DNA from 4 places in the Duganella sp. LjRoot269 genome. Region 1 is predicted to be linked to each of the others. Evidence: predicted binding sites of a transcription regulator. Region 1 holds the regulator's gene; each other region holds the start of a gene.
What was found. The regulator sigma-54, encoded in region 1, starts transcription at its own class of promoters, with help from an activator protein. The targets are predictions, from matches to a motif close to TGGCANGNAANCTGCTTT.
Positions count from the first base shown of each region.

Region 2: a site for sigma-54 is predicted at 1,653-1,670, ahead of pedF (cytochrome c-550 PedF). Genes of this name have one in related genera too.
Region 3: a site for sigma-54 is predicted at 3,563-3,580, ahead of ACSQ3S_RS13725 (urease accessory protein UreD). Genes of this name have one in related genera too.
Region 4: a site for sigma-54 is predicted at 3,861-3,878, ahead of ACSQ3S_RS09285 (DUF1549 and DUF1553 domain-containing protein). Genes of this name have one in related genera too.

Region 1 covers NZ_CAXUSL020000001.1:966,240-971,730, reverse strand. The annotation lists gene ACSQ3S_RS04240 (Lrp/AsnC family transcriptional regulator) at 1-173, opposite strand, end outside; gene ACSQ3S_RS04235 (enoyl-CoA hydratase/isomerase family protein) at 180-1,259, opposite strand; gene ACSQ3S_RS04230 (alginate lyase family protein) at 1,291-2,250, opposite strand; gene hpf (ribosome hibernation-promoting factor, HPF/YfiA family) at 2,339-2,698, opposite strand; gene ACSQ3S_RS04220 (RNA polymerase factor sigma-54) at 2,776-4,254, opposite strand; gene lptB (LPS export ABC transporter ATP-binding protein) at 4,264-5,016, opposite strand; gene lptA (lipopolysaccharide transport periplasmic protein LptA) at 5,017-5,491, opposite strand, start outside.
Region 2 covers NZ_CAXUSL020000001.1:1,257,693-1,263,183, reverse strand. The annotation lists gene ACSQ3S_RS05455 (TonB-dependent receptor) at 1-283, opposite strand, end outside; gene ACSQ3S_RS05450 (substrate-binding periplasmic protein) at 280-1,110, opposite strand; gene pedF (cytochrome c-550 PedF) at 1,125-1,601, opposite strand; gene ACSQ3S_RS05440 (hypothetical protein) at 1,736-3,160, opposite strand; gene ACSQ3S_RS05435 (SPFH domain-containing protein) at 3,163-4,353, opposite strand; gene ACSQ3S_RS05430 (response regulator transcription factor) at 4,548-5,240, shown strand; gene ACSQ3S_RS05425 (sensor histidine kinase) at 5,243-5,491, shown strand, end outside.
Region 3 covers NZ_CAXUSL020000001.1:3,050,233-3,055,723, reverse strand. The annotation lists gene ureC (urease subunit alpha) at 1-1,494, opposite strand, end outside; gene ACSQ3S_RS13740 (urease subunit beta) at 1,509-1,835, opposite strand; gene ACSQ3S_RS13735 (GNAT family N-acetyltransferase) at 1,832-2,362, opposite strand; gene ACSQ3S_RS13730 (urease subunit gamma) at 2,377-2,679, opposite strand; gene ACSQ3S_RS13725 (urease accessory protein UreD) at 2,696-3,553, opposite strand; gene ACSQ3S_RS13720 (ArsR/SmtB family transcription factor) at 3,666-4,004, opposite strand; gene ACSQ3S_RS13715 (SRPBCC family protein) at 3,991-4,437, opposite strand; gene ACSQ3S_RS13710 (PEP-CTERM sorting domain-containing protein) at 4,568-5,290, shown strand; gene ACSQ3S_RS13705 (NAD-dependent epimerase/dehydratase family protein) at 5,408-5,491, shown strand, end outside.
Region 4 covers NZ_CAXUSL020000001.1:2,091,119-2,096,609, reverse strand. The annotation lists gene ACSQ3S_RS09300 (cytochrome b/b6 domain-containing protein) at 1-113, opposite strand, end outside; gene ACSQ3S_RS09295 (rhodanese-like domain-containing protein) at 122-565, opposite strand; gene ACSQ3S_RS09290 (TonB-dependent receptor) at 910-3,735, shown strand; gene ACSQ3S_RS09285 (DUF1549 and DUF1553 domain-containing protein) at 3,926-5,491, shown strand, end outside.

The DNA.
Region 1 (5,491 bases):
ACCAGCGCCACATCCTTGACCAGGACGCCGCTGGCGCGCAGCTGGGCGATGCGGCGCTGGCAGGTGGCGGCGGAGGCGTGTACCAGCTCGGCAAGACGGCGCAGCGGTATCGTCGCGTCGTCCTGCAACAGGTTCAGTATCTGGATGTCGATACGGTCCAGTTGGACGGACATCGGCGCCTAGTCCAGGTGGCGCAGCGGGTGCGCGTAATCCGGCCACACAGGCTGGAAGAAGCGCTGCACCATTTCTTCGGTTACTTCTTCGAGCGACGACGGCTTCCACTGCGGCGCGTTGTCCTTGTCGATGACGAGGGCGCGCACGCCTTCGATCACTTCGCCGTCCTCGAAGTTGTGGCGCACCAGCGTGCGTTCCATGCGCAGGCAGTCGGCCACGCTTGAAGCGGCGCCGCGCTTCAGCAGCTCGTGCGTGACGCACATCATCAGCGGCGAACGGGTAACCATGATCTCCAGCGTTTTCTGCGCGAAGGCGCTGTCGTCCGTCTTGAGCGAGGCGACGATGGCCGGCACCGAGCCGGCGCCGAAGTGGCGGTCGATGGCGGCGCGCTCGGCCTCCAGCTTGCCCTCGGCCGGCCTGTAGGGGGCGGCGAAGGCGGCGATCGCCTCCGGCAGTTCCGCGCCCGCGGTCGACTCCAGGATCGCCTCCAGCACCTCCATGTCGGCCACGGCCGCGTAGTGGTCGGCCAGGCCGGCGTACAGCGCGTCGGCCGCGCCTATCGTCACGCCGGTCAGGCCGAGATAGTAGCCCAGCTTGCCCGGCGCGCGCGGCAGGAAGTAACTGCCGCCCACGTCAGGGAACAGGCCGATGTTCACTTCCGGCATCGCCATCCGCGTGCGCTCGGTGACGATGCGCACGCGGCAGTCCGGGCCGCCCTGCGAGACGCCCATGCCGCCGCCCATGACCACGCCGTCCATCAGCGCGATGTAGGGCTTGGGATAAAAATGAATCAGGTGGTTGAGCGCGTATTCCTCGCTGAAGAAATCCTCCAGCAGCGCGCTGCCGCCCTGCGGCGAGCCACGGCCGACGTCGTAGAAGAAGCGGATGTCGCCGCCGGCGCAGAACGCCTTTTCGCTGCTGCTGCGGATGACCACGGCGGCCACCGAAGTGTCGTCGCGCCATGCCAGCAGCGCCTGCGTGATGTCGCGCACCATCGCCAGCGACAGCGAGTTCAGGGCCTTGGGCCGGTCCAGCGTGATGGTGCCGGTGCCGTTGCCGACGCTGGTGTGGACGTATTCGCTCATGAGTAAAAAGGGCTGAAGGAAAAGCCCTATTCTACTGCGACTTCGGCGCCGCCAGATGTTCGAGCGGATTGGGCAGATTGAGGTCGCCGCCCAGGCGCGGCTGCCATTGCTTCTTCGCCGGCACCTCCTGCGGCTTGCCTTCGTGGCGGCCGTAGATGGTGGTCACGTCGAGCACGCCGACGCGCTCCTGCTCGAAGCCGGTGGCCTTGGCGATGCCCGACGGATCTGCCGACGCCGCAACGGTGAACTTGACGATCTGGTCCAGCTTGGGATCATGCAGGTCCAGGATCGATGCGATCATCACCAACGGCACGGTGGCGTACACCTGGTAGTGCAGCGCCTTGGCCGCGCGCTCCATCTCGGCCGGCAGCGAACCGTCGGCCGCCATCTGCCCCATCGCGTGGTCGAACACCTTGCGGCCCCAGCCCAGGTAGCGCTGGTCGCCCGTCACGCCGCCGACCGCGGTGACGGCCAGGCCTTCCCAGTAGTAGTGGTTGTTGCGGCCGCCCTTCTTCGCATCGGAGTGCGCCATCGTGGCGTCGGCCAGCGTCTTGAGCCAGCCTTCGATGGCCTGCTGCTGCGCGGCGCCGGCGGCCGGCTTCAGGCGCGCATAGCTGAGCGCCATGCCGCCCAGCGTCCACTTGCGCACGTAGTAGGCCTGCTCGCTGGACAGCTTGCCCAGCATGGCCTTCTGCCCGGCCCAGCTGGCCAGCCAGGTCAGCGCGCAGGCGCCGTCGGCCGCGTTGGCCTTGGGGTCGAGCTGGTAGGCGGTGGCGCCCTTCGCCACCTCGGCCAGGAAGTCTTCGATCGGCTTGGTGTTGGCGATGTTGCGCGCCCGTAGCACCGGATCGATGACGGAATGGTGCGCGTCCGAGTAGTAGCTGTTGGCGTCGATGTCGATGCGGGCCGGCGGCGGGGCTTCGCACGCCAGCGCCGCGCCGGTGGCGAGCAGGCCAAGCAATGACGTGCTGGCAATCAGGTGAGATTTCATGGGAGGGCTCATCAAGTTAAACGTTTAACTATCTTACCTCAAAAAAGGGCGCCGATGCGCCCTTAGTCGAGTGGTGCCGGGGCCGTTGTTATAGGGCGGCGGCAGCGGGTTCGTAGCTATCCGGGAGATGCTTGATCGCATCGTGGCCGTGCTCTTGGACCTTGGCTTTGTATTTCATGACCTGCCGATCCAGCTTGTCGATCAGCGTATCGATGGCGGCGTACAGGTCCTGGGACAGGCTTTCCACGTAGACGGTTTTACCCGACATGCGCAGGTTGATTTCAGCCTTCTGGCGTTTCTCTTTCTCTTTAAGGTTATCTACAGTCAGAATGACAGCAATATCAATCACTTGATCAAAGTGGCGTGTGACGCGTTCGAGCTTGTTCTGCACGTATTCACGGATGGCCGAGGTCACTTCGAGATGATGTCCACTGATGGTGAGATTCATACACACTCCTAAAGATGATGTCGCTTCTTACGGTTAGTGCGTGGCCCATTACTACCGGGCGCGCAGGAACCAAGTAACTACAAAGACTTGCGGAGACTGACTGGCGGGATTTTCAACGCTTCGCGATATTTGGCAACAGTTCGTCGCGCAATCACCATGCCTTGTTCTCCCAGCATGTCCGCAATCTTACTGTCGGATAAAGGATTTTTCGGGTCTTCTGCTCCTGTCAATTGCACGATGAGTGCGCGTATCGCCGTCGAACTTGCTTCCCCTCCCGCTTCGGTGGCGACATGGCTACCAAAGAAATATTTCAACTCAAACATGCCGTGCGGGGTCAGCATGTATTTTTGAGTTGTTACCCGAGAAATAGTACTCTCGTGTAAACCCAGTGTATCAGCAATTTCGCGAAGCACAAGGGGGCGCATGGCAACCGCGCCGTGCGAGAAAAAGTTCTTTTGTCTTTCTACTATCGCCTGGGCGACGCGCAGGATGGTGTCGAAACGCTGGCGCATATTCTTGATCAGCCACTTGGCTTCCTGCAGCTGCGCGCCCATCGCGCCCTCGCCTTTTCCCTGCTTGAGCAGGTTGGCGTACATGGCGTTGACGCGCAGGCGCGGCATGACGTCGTTGTTCAGGCTGACCTGCCAGCCGGTGCGCGATTTCTTGACGATGACGTCCGGCACCACGTAGTCGGACACGTCCGACGCGAACGCCGAACCGGGGTGCGGATTGCACTGGCGGATCACGGTCTGCGCCTCGCGCAAATCCTCGTCGTCGCACAGCAGCGCTTTTTTCAGCTTGTTGAAATCGCGCTGGGCAAACCACGTCAGATGGTTTTCCACGATGGCCAGCGCCATGCGCCGCGTCACCATCGGCACGCCCGGCAAGCGCTTGATTTGCAGCGCCAGGCACTCGGAGGCGTTGCGCGCGCCCACGCCCATCGGATCAAAGCTCTGCAGCAGCGACAAGGCGGTCTGCAGTTCGTCGATGTCCAGTTCCAGCTCCTCCGGCAGGCGGGCGTGGATGTCCTCCAGCGATTCCTCCAGGTAGCCGTTTTCGTCGAGCGCGTCGATGATCAGCTCGACCAGCGCGCGGTCGCGCATTTCCAGCACCGTCACGCGCATCTGTTCCATCAGGTGCTCGCGCAGCGTGCAGTGGTTGGCTTCGAGCTGCGGGCGCGCGTCCTCGTCGTCGGGCGCCTTGCTGCGGCCGGCGTCGCTCCAGTCGACGTCGGCGTCGCTGCTGGTGCTTTCGGTGTCGGCGGCAGGGCCGTCGTAGTTGTCGGCGTCGGCGGCCGGCGCTTCCTGCGCGTTGGGCGGGCCTTCCGGCGGCGCGTCGCCGACCGGGGCCTGCTGGCTGATGGCGCCGTCCGACAGCAGCCGCAGCGAGCGGTCCAGCGGGTCGTCGAGACGCTCCAGCAGCGGGTTATCGGTCAGCAGCTGTTCGAGTTCCTGGTGCAGCTCCAGCGTGGACAACTGCAGCAGCCGGATCGACTGCTGCAGCTGAGGTGTCAGCGCGAGGTGCTGCGACGTGCGCAGTTGCAATGACTGTTTCATGGGGTAAGGCTACATCCTGAAGTGTTCACCCAGGTACACGCGACGCACCGACTCATTGGCGATGATGTCGTCTGGCCGGCCTGAAGCCAATACCGTGCCCTGGTTGATGATATACGCGCGGTCGCAGATGCCCAGCGTCTCGCGCACATTGTGATCGGTAATGAGGACGCCGATGCCGCGTTCCTTGAGGAAGCGCACGATGCGCTGGATCTCAATGACGGCGATCGGGTCGACCCCGGCGAATGGTTCGTCGAGCAGCACGAAGCGCGGATTGGTGGCCAGCGCGCGCGCGATCTCGACCCGGCGGCGTTCGCCGCCCGACAGCGACAGCGCCTGGTTTTCGCGCAACTTTTCGATCTGCAAATCGGCCAGCAGGGTATTGAGCCGTTCATCAATTGCAGCCTTGGATAAAGGCTTGCCGTCCACTTTCTGGATTTCGAGGACGGCGCGGATATTTTCTTCCACGGTCAGCTTGCGGAACACCGACGCCTCCTGCGGCAGGTAGGACAGCCCCAGCGACGCGCGGCGGTGGATCGGCAGGCTGGAGATGTCGGTGCCGCTGATGTCGATGGTGCCGGCGTCCGACGGCACCAGGCCGACGATCATGTAGAACGAGGTGGTCTTGCCGGCGCCGTTGGGGCCCAGCAGGCCGACCACTTCGCCGCACTCGACCTGCAGCGAAACGTCGTGCACGACCTGGCGCTTGCCGTAAGTCTTTTGCAGGCCTTTGACGATCAGGGTGCTACCGCAGGATGGTTCCATTTATTTCCCCGGCGTAGGCGTGGTGGCGGAGGCGGCGGGAGCCGAGGCTGCAGGCGGACGGATCGTCGGCTGGATCACCATGGTGCCGCGGCCTGCACCCGGTTTGCTGACGCCAGAGACGTTGTTCTTGACATCGAAATGTTCGGTGCGGCTGTCATAGGAAATGAATTCGCTGTCGACTTCACTGGCCAGGCGACCGCCCTCCAGTTGGCGTACCTTGGCCTTGGCGAACAGCTTTACCAGGTCGGTCTTGTCGCTGTACTCGATGCGTTCGGCTTCGCCCTCAATCCACTGGTCGCCAGCGCCGTCGCGCTTCTGGCGGAAGGTGGACAGCGTGCCAGGCGTGCTGGTCAGCACGACAAAGTTATAGCCTTCCGGATCGGTCGTCACGACCGCCTTTGGCGATTTCATCAGCAAGGTGCCGCGGGTCAGCACGACGTTGCCGATCAGCGTCTTGATTTGCTTGACGTCGTCG
Region 2 (5,491 bases), 290 kb from region 1:
ACGGGCTGCCGGAGATCTCGTTGACGTTCACGCCGGTCAGACTGCGCGCCATGAATTCGCCGATATTCTGGCCGGCGGATGCGCCCACCTGGTGTGCATTCGCCGTCTGCACCTGATAGGGCAATTGGTTCCGGTCCACACCCAGCCCAGGCAACGGCGCGACACCGACGATATCCACCGACAGCATGGAGCTTGCCGGGTAGGCCGGCGACGCCCCCTCGGCCGCCATCGCCCCGCCCCACGCAAGCAGTATCCCGCTCGCGACAGCGCAGCGGCGCGTCATGGTGTCTGCTCATGCACGCCATATTTGGCAAATATGGCTTTCAACTCGCCGCTTGCCTTCATTTCGTTGACGGCGGCCTGCAGGAGTTTCGCCACGTCCTGGTCATCCTTGCGTACCGCCATGCCGACTGCCCAACCGGCGCGAGGCAGACGCTGGAAAGCGACTTCATTCAAGGGGAAGGCCGCATCGTCGCGAAACACCGCATCGATTTCCGAGCGGTTGGCCAGCACGGCGTCGAGCTGTCCGGCCTTCAGCTGCTCCAGCGCTTCGGCCGCTGTGTCGAAGATACGCACCTTGTCGCGAAAGCGCCCGTTCCCCTCGCCCAGCAGCACCATCGCCGCGATGGAGACCTTTTCAACGCCTATCGTCTTGCCGGCCAGCGCGTCGATGCCGTCGAAGGTCGGCATGCTGCTCGCGCTGCGCACCAGCCGCACGGTCTCGACGTGGTAGGGCGCGAAGATGGTGACCTTGGCGTTCTCGTTCATCAGTTGCGGCTCGACCGGCACATGCAACATCACGTCGGCCGGGCCGTAACCCAGATAGTGGCCTTTCCATACCATGTTGCGCAGATCATCACCGAGGTTTTCGCCGGCGGGAAAAGGCAGCAGGCTCAGTTTGAGCCCCAGTTTGGCGGCCAGCGCCTGCGCCACATCCACATCGATGCCGGCGCTGCGATCTGAAAACGGCGCGAACTGGTCGTAGACCGCCACCTTGAGCGATCCCGATTGCCTTATCTTGTCCCAGTCCGCATGTGCGGGAGCGGCGGCGCCCATCAGCGCGACGACGAGCGGAATCAGCGCGGCGGCGCGCAGTCGAATACTCGGCATGATCTGCTCCTCGCTTATTTGGCGTCGTCGCGGCGGGCTTCCAGGTAGGTCTTGATGGCCCACATGGCCTCCTGGTTGAACACGCCCTCAAACGGTGGCATGTAGACGGCGCCATTACGCACTTTGCCGTGCCGGATCGAGGTCAGATAGTAGTTGTCGGTCTCCTTGTAGCAGGCCTTCTTCTTGTTCTCGTTCTTGACGTCGGTGCAATCGCGGTCCAGCTGGCGCAGATCGGGTGCGATGCCGCCGGTGACCGCTTCCAGGCCATGGCAGCGCGCGCAGTTCTGGTTGTAGGCCGACGAACCGATCTTCAACGCCAGCTTGTTGCCGCGATAGGGATTCTGTTCCAGCCACTTGTCGCCGAGCGGCGTCAGGCCGGTGGTGTCCACCGCTTGCGGCACCACGTTGCCGTGAGCGGTGGCATACAGGGAAGTCGTGGCCGCCGCGGCGATGACGGTCACGATGGCGAGAATGCGGAATGGATGTTGCATGATGTCTCCTTGCTGTTTTAATGAATGCGTTTTACCGAGGTACACACTCATTGAGCAAATGCCATGCCACGCGTCCGCCGCCTTGATCCATTACATAATTGCTCCAATTTGGCACAGGTGTCACAGCCGGATGTTCAACGCATGCTGACGGTCTGGCGTTTCCAGGCCGGGTCCTGCCAGCGATAGAACAGACTCAGTGATGATGGTTTATCCGCAGACTTGAGCGTGGCCAGCGTGTTGACCTCCACCAGCTCGAAGCTGCGTTTGAACTTGCCGTCAACACGGGCTTCGCGCGCCGCCAGCATGTTCTGCGTACCTGGCACCCAACCGGCGAATTCGGCGTAACCCAGATCGGGGTCGGCGGCGGCGGGCGGCAGCACATCGACCAGCCAGCCCGCGCTGGTCTGGTGGAACAGCCACATCTCACGCCAGCCATCCATCGGCTGTACCGCCAACGCCAGCGCCGTACCCTGCGCATTGGCGCGTGCCGATGCCGCCCACACAACGCCATAGCTGCAGCGGCGCGCCAGCGGATGCTGCTGATCGTGCTTGCCGTCCACCAGAGCGACGCAGGTTTCTCCTGGCTGGCCAGCAGAGGTGATCACGCGCAGGCCGGTCGGAGCCGAGGCAGACACCAGCGCCGGGGCGGTTTCCGCCGCCCAGCGTATGCTGCCGACCCGCGCGCCGGCGTCGGCATAGGCGCCGGCATCGTCTTCCGTCAGCTCGGCTGGTTCAACCAGCCCCAGTTCGTCCAGCGCACGCTGCGCTGGCTGCGCCGACGGTTCGCCCTTGCGCGCCCGCGCAAACGCCACTGACGACCACACAGCGGCGCGTCTCATATGCAGGCGGTTTTTCACGTGCGCCGGCAACTCCTTCAAGTCCACGCGATCCAGCACGTCGGCACGCCAGTCGTCGAGCGCCGCCCGCGCACCGGGTCCCAACGCCGGATCGACGCATTCCTGGCGAGTCAATCCCAGCGCCGCCGTTGCGCGTTGCCGCGGTTCCGATTGCATCGCCAGCACGCGGCGGAATGCCTCGCCGTCGTAGCACAGCTGCATGCGTCCTTCGCGCTCGAAGCTGCGGATGCCGATGCCGTCGTTGGCCACAACTTCCAGGTGTGCGGCGATCGTGACGTCGCCTTGCTTGCCCTGTTTGGACGAGGCGCGCCGCGCCAGCCGGTCGGCCATACTGCCCAGCGCATCGAACGGTTCGGCAGTGATGGCCGCCGCCGGCGCGGCCTTCAAGTACGCCGCCGCGTAACCGATACCCAGGGATTCCGCGCCCGGCGTGTCGCGCAGAAAGCGCACCACCGACAGCAGTTCCGGCGCATCGGCCGGCGCCAGCGACACCTTGCGCACTTGCGAGGCACGGATGTAACCAGCCCGTTCGCGGCGATGGTCGTAGACCTGCAGGAAGTCCTGCTTCTCGCCGCGAATCTCCAGGCTGTCCCCCTGCCACAGGACGGCCTGCTGTTGCGCCGTGTCCTTGGGCGAGGCGCGCAGCGCGGCCTGATCCTGCGTAACGATAGCCAGTACAACGGCAGCTGCAATGATCGTCATGATTATTGAACCTCCTTCTTGCCCAGCAACGCCGAACCGATAAAGCTGCCATCCGTTGGCGACGGAGCGATGATGACCGATACCTTGTCCGACAATTTGTCAGCCATGGTTTTCTGGATCAGCAACGGATTGCGGGTAATCAGCTCACCTTCGCGCGCCATCTGCTCGGCCGCCACCTTGCCGATGGTCTCCTGGCGATACGCCTCCGCATCGGCCAGCTTGCGGCGCGAGTTGGCCTCGCCGGTCGCCTCGATCACGCGTGCCTCGGCATTGCCCTCGGATGTCTTGATGCGCGCGGTCTTCTCGGCCTCCGCCTCCAGCTTGCGCTGCTCGATCTGCTTCTGCTTGAACGGCAGAACATGCGCCATCGCCTGCTCCTGCGCCCTCGCCGCGATGATCTGCTCATTGCCCGCCGCTTCGGCCGCCTTCTCGCGGCGGATCTTGTCGGCGTCCGCCTCCAGCGCCGTCTGTTTCACCTGCTTCTCCTTCAGCTCCAGCGTATAGCGCATCTTCTCGGTTTCCAGTTCTTCCGCCAGCAGTTTCTCCATTCCCGCCTGGTACTCCTCCGGCAGCGTGATCTTGCCGATGGTGATGCCGCGCAGCGTGATGCCGTCGGCCGCCAGCTTGGGTTTGAGCTCCGCCTCGATCGCCTGCTGGATCTCCGCCCGTTTGGACGAAAAAATCTCGCGCACCGTGTAGCGGGTGAACACCTTGTAGATCACACCCTGCACCGCAGGTTCGACGATGGCGCCGTTGATATCGGGCGGCAGCGACTGCGCCATGCCGGCCACGCGGCCGGGATCAAGCGCATAACGCACCGACAAGTCCACACCCAGCGCCAAACCCTCGACCGACTGGAACGGCGCCTTGTCGCTGCGGTTCGGGCGGTAGACCTGGTCCAGCAGCGACACCTGGCGCAGCGCATGCACGCCGGGGAACATGAAGACCGCGCCATCGCGCACGGTGGTGGTGGAACCCGTCAGCTGGTTGATACGGATGCCCACATTGCCGGGTTCCAGCCTGGCCAGCGGCGGATGTGTCGCCAGCCCGTAGGCGACGCCGCCGGCCGCGCACACGGCCAGCAACAGCGCGCCGCTACGGCGGAATCCGTTGGCCGCGGCGCCGGCGATTCCGCCGGCGCCACTCAAGGTATTCCGTACCGCCTGCACCAACCGTTTGATCCGCTCTGCCATCGTATTCACCTTTTCATCGTCGTTGAGTTCAGGGCCTATCCCTGAGACGCATGGTGCGCCGGATGATGCGGAAGTATCAACGCCGCCGCCGTCCAGGTATCCTCCGCCGCTGTGAAGAAATCCTCACAGCGGATTTGTGACTTTTCCGATAAAACCATGGATACTCACTCCATACACAGCAAGCGGAGCACAGCATGGCCAAAGTCGCCGTCATCGAGGACGATCTGCCTACCAGTAATCAACTAAGGGCCTGGATCGAGTCTGCACGTCCGGGCATCGTCGTCGACCAATGGTTCAGCCGCGACGACGCGGAAGCGGCCATCGCCCGCGAGCGCTACGACCTGGTGGTACTCGATATCGAACTCGGTCGCGAACGCCATGCGGGCGTGGCCATCATCAACGCCATCAACAAGCGCCATACCACCCCGGTGCTGGTGGTGTCGGCGATGCCGGCCACTATTTACCGCAGCATCATGAAGGCGCTGGATGCCTGGGACTACCTGCAGAAAGCCACCTTCGAGGAGGCCGATTTCGTCGAAACCTTCCTCGAGATCCTGCGCAGCAGCAAACAGGCGGAGGCTCCGGCAGCCAGCGCCGATGAACTGAGCATGGACCCGCTGCGCCAGCGCACGCCCACCTGGCGCGGCCACCGCATCAACCTGCCGCTGACCGCGCAACGCATTCTGGCGGCGCTGTTCGCGCGGCGCGGCCAGGTGGTGTCTTACGACGAACTGTTCGATGTGGTGAAAAGCGGGCGTAATCGCGACAACATCCGCAAGCACGTCAGTACCATCCGCGACGCCTTCCGCGAGATCGATCCTGACTTCGCCTGCATCGAGAACATCCCCATGCGCGGCTTCCGCTGGGCCGACGCGGAAAGCCGCTGACCATGAACTGGCGCCGGCTCAGCCTCGTCCCGTATCGCCTGCGGCTGCTGCTGCGCGCCGCATTCGTGTTCCTGATGGCGGCCACAGTGGGCCTGGCGCTGTCCGTTGTACAGCAGGAGAAGCAGCTCAGTTACAAGAACTATCAAAGCAGCTTCCAGAAGACCCGCGTGCAGGTGGCTGCGACGCTGCGCCACCCGACCGGCCAGCTGGCGCTGCTCAATCCCCAGCCTGTGGGCAAAGGCGGCACCCTC
Region 3 (5,491 bases), 2.1 Mb from region 1:
GGCATCGAACGCCGCCTGCGACACAAAGGTGAACGACTTCTTCAAGCCGCCGCCGAAGGCGCCGAACATCATCCGGTAATGCACCGGCTGCGGCGTCGGGATCGAGGCGTTCGGGTCGCCCATCTGCGCGGCGGCGATCATGCCGCCCTTTAAAATCGTCGATGGCTTGACGCCGAAGAAGGCAGGCTTCCACAGCACCAGGTCGGCGATCTTGCCCACTTCGAGCGAACCCACCACGTGCGAGATGCCGTGCGTGATGGCCGGATTGATCGTGTACTTGGCGATGTAGCGCTTGACGCGGAAGTTGTCGTTGCGCGAGGAATCCTCGGCCAGCGGACCGCGCTGCACCTTCATCTTGTGCGCCGTCTGCCAGGTGCGCATCACCACTTCGCCGACGCGGCCCATGGCCTGCGAATCGGACGACATCATCGAGATCGCGCCGATGTCGTGCAGGATGTCCTCGGCCGCGATGGTCTCGCGGCGGATGCGCGATTCGGCGAAGGCCACGTCCTCGGCGATGGCCGCATCGAGGTGGTGGCAGACCATCAGCATGTCCAGGTGCTCGTCCAGCGTGTTGACGGTGAACGGCCGCGTGGGATTGGTCGACGACGGCAGCACGTTGCCCTCGCCCACAGCCGCGATGATGTCCGGCGCATGGCCGCCGCCCGCGCCCTCGGTGTGGAAGGTGTGGATGGTGCGGTCCTTGAACGCGGCCAGCGTGTCGGCCAGGTAGCCGCCCTCATTGAGCGTGTCGCTGTGGATGGCGACCTGCACGTCCATCCGGTCCGCCACGGACAGGCAGTTGTCGATGGCGGCCGGCGTGCTGCCCCAGTCCTCGTGCAGCTTGAGGCCGATGGCGCCGGCGCGCACCTGCTCCTCCAGCGGCTCCGGCAGCGAGACGTTGCCCTTGCCGAGAAAACCCAGGTTCATCGGGAACGCGTCGGCCGCGCCCAGCATCGAGTGCAGGTGCCACGGGCCCGGCGTGCAGGTGGTGGCCGAGGTGCCGGCCGACGGACCGGTGCCGCCGCCTATCATGGTGGTCACGCCGCTCATCAGCGCTTCTTCGATCTGCTGCGGGCAGATGAAGTGGATGTGCGTGTCGACGCCGCCGGCGGTGACGATCATGCCTTCGCCGGCGATGATCTCGGTGGCGCCGCCAATGGCCATCGTCACATCCGGCTGGATGTCCGGATTGCCGGCCTTGCCGATGCCGGCGATCAGGCCGTTCTTCAGGCCGATGTCGGCCTTGACGATGCCCCAATGGTCGACGATCACCGCGTTGGTGATCACCGTGTCCATCACGTCGGCGGCCACGCGCTGCGACTGGCCCATGCCGTCGCGGATCACTTTGCCGCCGCCAAATTTCACTTCCTCGCCATAGGTGGCGTAGTCTTTTTCGATTTCGATAAACAGTTCGGTGTCAGCCAGGCGGATGCGGTCCCCTTTCGTGGGACCGAACATTTCCGAGTAGGCGCGGCGCGAGATTGTAGCCATATCAGCCTTTGTTATTAGCTTTTTGGTGGATTGGGGTCCAGCTTGCCCATTACTTTGCCGTTGAAACCATACACCTTCTGCTCGCCGCCCAGCTTCACCAGTTCGACGGTGCGCTGCTGGCCCGGCTCGAAGCGGACGGCGGTGCCGGCCGCGATATTCAAGCGCATGCCGTAGGCTTTCCAGCGCTCGAACTTGAGCTCAGTGTTGACTTCGAAAAAATGAAAATGCGAGCCGACCTGCACCGGCCGGTCGCCCTGGTTGGTCACCACGACGGTCGCAGTGGCGCGGCCCTCATTCAGGCCGATCTCGCCCTCTTCGAGCAGATATTCACCGGGTATCATAGTGAGCTCCTTAAAAACAATGTCTTGTAGTAGATTGCATTTGAACGCCATTCGCCGGATGGGCTGCAGGCGTACTCGGGGAGGCCGGCGGCGTAGGTAAAGCCGCAAGCCAGGTAAAACGGTTCCGCCGGCGAGCCGGCTTCGGTGTCCAGGTACAGCAGGCCGCGTTGCAACGAGCGCGCCACCTCTTCCACTTCCTGCATCAACCGGCGCGCTATGCCCTGGCGCTGCGCGCCGCTGTGCACCAGCAGCTTCTGCACCTCGGCGCGATTGACGCCGTTGCGCTTCTGGCACAACTCCATCTGCACCGTGCCGACGACACGGCCTTCGCGTTCCGCAAACCACAGCAGGCGCGCGTCGGTCTGCATTGCCGCGCGCACCTCGCACCAGTAGGAACTGGCTTCTGTCGGCGTCAGCGATGCCAGGAAGCCGAGCGACGAGCCATGCGCCACCGCGTCCAGCAGCAGCGCCACCAGATCGGCGCGGGCCGCGTCAAACTGCTCCAGGTTCGGTTGGAATATCTTCATACGCGCTATGGAATCTATGGAATCGGGTTGTGCACGGTCACCAGCTTGCTGCCGTCCGGGAAAGTGGCTTCGACCTGGATGTCCGGGATCATCTCCGGGATGCCTTCCATGACGTCGTTGCGGGTCAGGATGCGGGTGCCGTCGGACATCAGCTGGGCCACGGTCTTGCCGTCGCGCGCGCCTTCCATGATGGCGCAGGTGATCAGCGCCACCGCTTCCGGATAGTTCAGCTTCAAGCCGCGCGCGAGGCGGCGCTCCGCCACGATGCCGGCGGTGAAAATCAGCAGCTTGTCTTTTTCTCTTGGTGTCAGGTCCATATGTTCTCTAAGGGTTTCAGGTTTGCCAGATGCGCGGCGTGACGGCCTCGCGATCGAGCAGGTGCGGGCGCAAACGGCGCCAGACGGTGAGCATCAGGCGGCGCGCGGTTTCGCTGTCGTCGCCCAGGTGGCGCGCGACCAGCACGCCCTTGGTTTGCGTGACGCCGAAAACGTGTTCGCCGTCGGCGGCTATATCCGAACGGATCTCGGCCAGCACGGCGGCCGGCACCGGCTTGCCGGCGGCGATCAGCGTGGCGCAGACGGTCTTGCCGTTCAGCGCCAGCGGGCTCTCCAGACGTCCGCCGCGCATCGCGCCCTGCTCCCACCAGATCAATTTGCCGTCGCGGCGGATGCTGCTGCGCTGGGTGACGGTGCCGATGCTGAAGGTTTCGCCCGAACCGCGCCGGCCCATGCAAAGGATCTCGCAGCCGATGTAGGTGGCGCCTGCGGCCAGCGCGATGTCCTGCTCCAGCGCCACGTTAGCGGTATCAAAAAAGATCGTCTCTTGCGGCAGCCATTCGAGTGCGGCGCCGGTGCCCACGTTGAGACTTACCGTCTGCCGCGACACCTTGCCGTTGGCCTTGTACCACTTGGCGGCACCGGGTGTGGTGATGAAGGCATGCGCCTGCGGACCGACGCCGATATCGATCGCCAGCTGGTCGCCGCCGACCACGCCGCCCGGCGGATGGACGACGATCGCGTGGCAGACCTTGGCGTCCTCCGGATACAGCGCCTTCTGCACGCGCAGCGGGCCGTGGTGAAGATTGTCGAACAGCCGCGTGGTGCCTGCGTCGTCCGCGAATCCGAGGGTGAGGCTGGCCTGCCAGGCGCTGTGGCCGGCGGCGAGTTCTCTGGATGCGGTGGTATCGGGCATGACTCACTTAATGCAATCGTCATGCCAGCTGAATTCCGGCGCGGCAGCGCCGTAAGGACTTTTTTTCGCACCAAAGCGAACGTCTTGCACCATTGCGGTGCAAGACTCTTTGCTAGTCGCCTTCGACCAGCGCTTTCAACCGTGCCAGGCGCACGTCCCAGCGCGCCGACACCTGCGCCAGGAAGGCTTGCATGTCCGCGATCGGCTCATGCGCGAATTCGTAGCGGCTTTCGCGGCCGATGCGGATGCTGCGTACCAGCCCTGCCCCCTCCAGCACGTGCAGATGCTTGGTGATGGCCTGGCGCGTCAGCGTCGAACCTTCGGTCAGCTCGGAGATGCTGTGCGACGAACCGTCGGCCAGCCGGCCGACCAGCCAAAGCCGGGTTTCGTCGCCCAGCGCGAAAAACACCGGCGCGTGCTGCTGATCGCGGTTGCCTTTACTGCGCAACATGACGCGCCACGTTTTGCAGTTGCGCTTCCCAGCCCCCTTCGTTCATGCTGAACGCTTCCTCGCGACGGTCGGCAGGCAGGCTGTCGAAGCCGGATTCGTTGACCGTCAGACGTGTGCCGCCTGCGATCTCCTGCAGCGTGAACACCACCAGCGTCTGCGGTTCCGCGTCGTAATCGCGGTCCGGGTCGAGGGCGTACGGATGCCAGGTATAGGAGAACAAGCGCTCCGGCTGTATCTCCTTCACCATCACCGTGAACGGCTTGCCTTCGAAGCCCGGGTAAGTCATCGCCCCGGCGCACGCCTGGCCCGGCACGAACGGCCCGTCCAGCCTGACCTGGAACCACTGGCCAAACTCGCGGTAGTCGGTCAGCGCGCGCCACACGCGGGACAACAGCGCCTTCACATCGATCTGCTTTTCGATTTCGTTTTTCATATGCCACCTCCTGGTTGCATATTAGCCGTTCACCGCAAATTGGGCAACCATTTGATTGCATTTACTTTTGCCTCAGTTTAATTGTAAAATAAACATGTTTAATTAATTACAATATCAAATAAGGATAGCCATGAGATTTTCCCCATTCGCAGCGGTGCTGGCCGCCTCCCTGACCCTGGCGCTGGCTCCTGCCGCGCAGGCCAGCGGTTTCGGCGCCAACCTGATCGTCAACGGCAACGCGGAAGCCGGCGCCGGTTCCAGCAACGGCGGCCTGGTTGCCGTTCCGGGCTGGTCGACCACCTCGAACTTCACCGCAGTCACCTACGGCGCCAGCGGCGGCTTCCCGTTCGCAGCCGATCCGGGTCCCGCCGATCGCGGCCTGAACTTCTTTGCCGGCGGCGAGAGCAACGGCGCCTCCCGCGCCACGCAAACCATCGACCTGTCGTCCCTGAGCGCGGCCATCAACACCGGCGCATCGCGCTACGACCTGTCGGCATGGCTGGGCGGTTATGAATCGCAAAACGACAACGCCTCGCTGACCGCCACCTTCTTCGGCGCGGGCGGCGCGGTGCTGTCGAGCGCCAGCCTGGCCGGCGTTTCCGCCGCCGACCGTGGCAACCACACCGGCCTGCTCGCGCGCGACACGCAAGGCTACATCCCGGTCGGCACGCTGAGCGTCGGCATCGCACTGGACATGACCCGCAATGCCGGCTCGTACAACGACGGCTATGCCGACAACCTGTCGTTTGCCATCGCCGCCGCGCCGGTGCCGGAAGCGGATGCCTATGCCATGCTGCTGGGCGGCCTGGCGTTGTTGGGCGTGGTCGCCAAGCGCAAGCAGCGCAAGGCCTGACCGAGATTCCCTGCATCCTTGCCGGGGACTCAAAAGTACTTTGCGCCGCGCCATCTTGGTGTGCGCGGCGCCCCACCCCATACTGTTCGCTTATCGATTTGAATAAGTGAGCATGTCATGAAAATATTCGTCACCGGAGCCGCGGGATTTATCGGCGGCTCGATCGCGGCACGGCTGGCCGGCGCCGGCCATCAGGTCACT
Region 4 (5,491 bases), 1.1 Mb from region 1:
AGCACCAGCGACCAGTGAAATATCCGCGTCGGCAGGTCCCATACCAGGATGCGTTTGCCGGCCGGTGCCGCAATCTGCGGCTGCACTTCCTCATAGGTGGCGCGCTTGTTCATGGCTGGACTCAGTTCGGGGCTGCGGCGGCAACCTGCTTGACCGGCGGCGCGATGCGGACAATCTTGCCGCCCTGCGATTCATAGTCTTCCGAGCCGGCGGCGCCGGCCACCTTGAAGCCCTTGGCGGTCAACAGGTCGCCGACGGCGCCGGCGCGATGGGCGTGGTTCGAGACGGTGACGATGACGCGGTCCTTTGGAATATAGGCCAACTGGTTTTCGACGTCCTTGGCCTGGATATTCAGGAAGACAGGGAAGCTGCCCTTGGTCGTTACTTCGTCCGGACGGCGCACGTCAATCACGACCAGCTTTTCCGGCTTGGCCAGCAGCGCGTCGACTTCAGCGCGCTCCAGTTGTTTGGTCTTGTAAGTCCAGGGTTGCGCGGCTTGCTGCGCGAATGCGGAAACGCTGGATACCAGCGCCAGTGCCAATGCTGCTATGTGGATTTTTTTCATGGTGTGTGCTTTCGAAGTGAATGAGTGAGATGGCTCATCCGCTTCGTTCGCAACTATCATGCCAAGCACCTGCGTATCGCGGAACGCCCGTATTTGCTGGCTTCCTGCAGTTTTTATCCGCAACGGCCTGGTGATGCGCCAACAGAAAATACAGCAGAGCTGTTGTGGATTCAACAGCGCCTTCAGTCGTTCCACGCGCAGTCGCTACCCCGTACGCAAGCATGCGGGCACGCCAATACTGGTGCTTAAACATATACGTTAATCGTATAAACAATTTATCCGTGATGGCACGTAACTTGCGAAATAGAGCTCAATACCACCGCCACCATCAGGAGAGCAAAGTAATGAGCAAAACGCATAACGTTTTACCGAACCACTTCCGAGCGGCGCCGTTGGCCGCAGCTGTTGTCGCCGCGCTGGGCCTGCTGGCTACGGGTTCGCTGCATGCCGCCGACGCGCCGACCATCGCTGATCTGCAGGCGGAAATCGCCCGAGTACTGGCGGAGAACGCCAAGCTGAAACAGGCGCTGGCCGCGCAGGCGCAAGGCGGTTCGGCAGCCGCCCCGGTGGCGCCGGCTGCCGAGGCTCCGGCGCCTACCCCCACCGTCGCTGCGGCCGAAGAAGAACCGCAGGCATTGGGCGCCGTCACCGTGCGCGGCAAGAAGAAGATCGAACTGCTGAAAGACGTGCCCTTGTCCGTCTCCGTAGTCAGCGGCGCGGAGCTGGATCGCGAACTGGCGCAAGACCTCAGCGCCATCACCAAGCGTAGCGCCGGCATCCAGTTCAACCAGAACAACACACGCGGCGCCTCGCTGTCGATACGCGGCCTGGGCAAGCGCTCGTTCACCGAAACGCAGGATCCGAGCGTCGGCATGGTGGTCGATGGCGTCAGCTACGGCTTGTCGCAACTGGCTAACTTCGATTTCTACGACGTCGATTCGGTCGACGTCACGCGCGGCCCGCAAGGCACGCTGGGCGGCAAGGGCGCCAGCTCCGGCGTGGTCAGCGTCAACACCAAGCGTCCGTCGTTCTACCCGAGCGCCGACTACCAGATCACCTACGGCCAACGCGACACGCTGATCGCCAAGGCCAATCTCGGCGGCCCGATCATCGACGACCTGCTGGCCTGGCGCGGCTCCTTCGTGGTCGACCGCAGCCGCGGCTACTACGTCAACAACTTCGATACCAACTACAGCCTGTATAACAAGAACCGCGTCAGCGGCCGCACCCAGTTCCTGTTCACGCCGACCGCCGACTTCAACGTCCGCGTCAGCTTCGATCTCGAGCCGCACGCGCCGCAAGTACAGAACGGCCTGACCTTCTACAAGAATCAGCCCGACCGCTTCGCCGACGGCTCGCTGACGGACCCCAGCGGCACCACCACGCGCGCCAAGCTGACCGGCTTCACCAACGCCACCGGCGTCTACACTCCGGGCCGCGCATGGTTCGCCGGACGAGATTTCAACGGCACGCCCTACACCTATGACAACAACTACATCGGCGACAACAACCTTAACTTCAACGAGAACCAGGGCCAGACCGTGCATAACAAGGGCGGCCAGATTGACCTGACCTGGAACGTCGCCAACCACACGCTCAGCTCCATCACCGCCACCCGCAAATACACCTTCGACGCGCACAACGACGAAGGCACGCCGTTCGACATCAACCGCAACGGCGGCGGCGGCGTGGATTACCAGCAGTTCAGCCAGGAGTTCAAGCTCAAGTCCAAGCCGGGCGGCGCCTTCGACTACGTGGCCGGCCTGTTCTACCTGAAGACCGACGACGACATCGCCTCCAAGACCGGCTGGGGTTCGGACGCCGGCGCGTGGTTCGCCACCGTCGGCCAGTACAACACGCTGGACCGCAACGCCGGTGCCAACCGCGGCGCGGGCCTTGCGCTGCTCAAGGACTCGCTGGACGACGCAGTGGCTAAAGGCGACACGGTGGTGCACACCAAGAGCTCGGCGATCTACGGCAACGCCACCTGGCACGCGACCGACGCGGTCAGCCTGACCGGCGGCCTGCGCCTGACGCACGAAAACCGCAACACCACCGACACGCGCTTCCTGACCGCCAACGGCGCCGGCGCGGCCCTCAATCCGGTCTCCGTGCGAGGCGTGCAGCTGGGCGGCTTCAACTCCACCGCCAGCGGCGCGCTCGCCACCGGCAACAGCTCTGCGCAACTGGCGCTGGCCGATGCTGTGGCCAACCGCTACTTCGGCGCAGCCTCGTACGGCGCCCTGACCACCGCGCAACTGGCGCAGGTGGCGGCGGCCAAGGCGCTGCGCGCAGGCCAGGTCGGGCAGCTTATCAGCGGCATCACCAGCTATTACAACGACAACCTGACCACCTCGACGCTGAGCCCAAGCTACCGCTTCAACGACAACGTCACCGGCTATACCTCGTGGCAGTATGGGGAGAAGTCCGGTTCGGCGCTCAACGTCAACGGCTTGTCGGCCAACGTGCGGCCGGAAAAGACCAACGCGTTTGAAGTCGGCCTGAAATCGAGCCTGCTGAACAACACGCTGATCGTCAACGCCGACCTGTTCCAGATGAATATCCGCGACTACCAGTCGACGGTGCGGGTGGTGGACGACTTCACCACGCAGACCAACATCGCCAACGGCCAGGCCAATCCGACCGCCTACGTGACGGCGCAGGGCAACGTGCCCAAGGCGCGCGCACGTGGCCTGGAGTTGGATGCGGTGTACTCAGGCATCCAGAACCTCAGCATCCGCGTATCCGGCGCCTACACCGATGCCCGCTACATCAGCTTCCCGCAGGCGGCCAAGCCGGACGAACTGGGCTACCTGACGGCCACCTACGTCGACCAGAGCGGCCTGACGCTGCCCGGCGTGGCCAAATGGACCGGCAACGTCGGCGCCGAGTACCGCGCGCCGGTGTGGGCGGACAGGCAGTTCCACACCAGCTTCAACACCGCCTTCACCAGCCGCTATAACAACAGCGACACGCTGTCCTCCTACGGCTACGTTCCGGGCAATGCGATAACCGACTTCGCCATCGGCCTGTCGACCAAGAGCGGCTTCGATGTCAGCCTGATCGTGAAGAACCTGACAGACAACCGCAAGCACGAGCCGGCATGGGTCAGCTATGCGCCAAATCCGTATCCGCGCTGGTACGGCCTGACCTTCAGCGGCAAGCTGTAAGTCCAACAGCGGCCTGCTGTTTATTCAACAGCAGGCCGCAGCATCTGCCCGCGCAGCAGCAGGCGCCTTCCTCGCACTCGGAAGAAATCCCAGTCAAATCAATCACATGGGCGATATGAAGGCGCTGGCCCGGTAGTTGCTATCTAAAGCTTAGAGAGCCGCATTAACACCTATCAGAAGGAGCAAGTCAGTGAACAAGCCCGCAATAAAGATACTATCGATCGCCGTGCTGCTGTGCTTTTCCGCCGTGCTGTCGGCTGCGCCGGAGGACGCCTCCAAAGCCGCAACACCGACCGCTGGAAAGGCATGGGCCTATACCACGCCAACCCAGCCGACGGTCCCCGTGGTCAAGCAGAAGGCCTGGGTGCGCACGCCGGTCGACGCCTTCGTGCTCGCCAAGCTTGAAGAGAAAGGCCTGAAGCCATCACCGGACGCCGACCGCGCCACCTTCATCCGCCGCGCGACACTGGACACCTGGGGCCTGATCCCGACGCCTGAAGAGGTTAAGGCCTTCGTCAACGACAAGTCGCCGGACGCCTATGAAAAGCTGGCCGACCGCCTGCTGTCGTCGCCGCATTACGGCGAACGCCAGGCGCGCCGCTGGCTGGACTTGGCGCGCTATGCCGACAGCGCCGGCTTCCAGAACGACACCACCCGTCCGAACAACTTCCGCTACCGCGACTACGTCATCAACAGCTTCAATGCAGACAAGCCGTTCGACCGCTTCACCCGGGAGCAGCTGGCTGGCGACGAGATCTGGCCTGACAGCCAGGAAGCGAAGATCGCCACCGGCTTCCTGGCCGGCTATCCGGACAACTCGAACTCACGCGACCTGGTGCAGCGCAAATACCAGATCGCCACCGACATGACGGACCTGGTCGGCGAGACCTTCCTCGCCGCCACCGTCGGCTGCGCGCGCTGCCACAATCACAAGGCGGACAAGGTCACCCAGAAGGAATACTTCCAGCTGCAGGCCTACTTCGCCAACACCAGCTTCGACGAAAAAGCGCCGGCCGCCAAGGGAGAGGGCGAACTGGCTTACGAGAAGCAGCAGAACGCCTACCGCGAAGCGACCAAGGATATCCGCGCGCAGCAGAAAGCCATCCTGGACACCGTGCGCGCCGTGGCCGTCAAATATCACAAGGAACGCTACCTGACCGACAGCCGCGAGGCCATCTTCAAGCCGGAAACGGAATGGAACGCGATGGACCGCTGGGTCAACTTCCGCCTGAAGTCCGTCAGCTCGGAGCAGGACGTGGTGGCCTACCTGAAGCTGACCGCAGAAGACAAGGACACGCCGGACTACAAGCCGGAAAACGTCGAGAAGTGGAAGCAATACCAGAAGCTGACCGCCGACTTGAAGAAGTTCGACAAGCTGCGTCCTGAAAAAGGCAGCCTGACGCTGACCACCGCCACCGAGCTGGGTCACCCCGACGCGCCGCCGACCTTCGTCCGCTTCGGCGGCGTGCATGAGCGGCCGACGGATGAAGTACAGCCTGCGCTGCCGGTGCTGTGGGCCGGCGCCAACGCCAAGCTGGAGATCAAGCCCACCGCCACCTCGTCAGGCCGCCGCACCGCGCTGGCCAACTGGCTGGCAAGCCCGGACAATCCTCTGACGGCGCGCGTGTTCGTCAACCGCGTCTGGAGCCAGTACTTCGCCAACGGCATCGTCGGCACCGTGGCGGACTTCGGCCGCGCCGGCCAGAAGCCTACCCACCCGGAACTGCTGGACTACCTGGCCACGGACTTCGTCAAG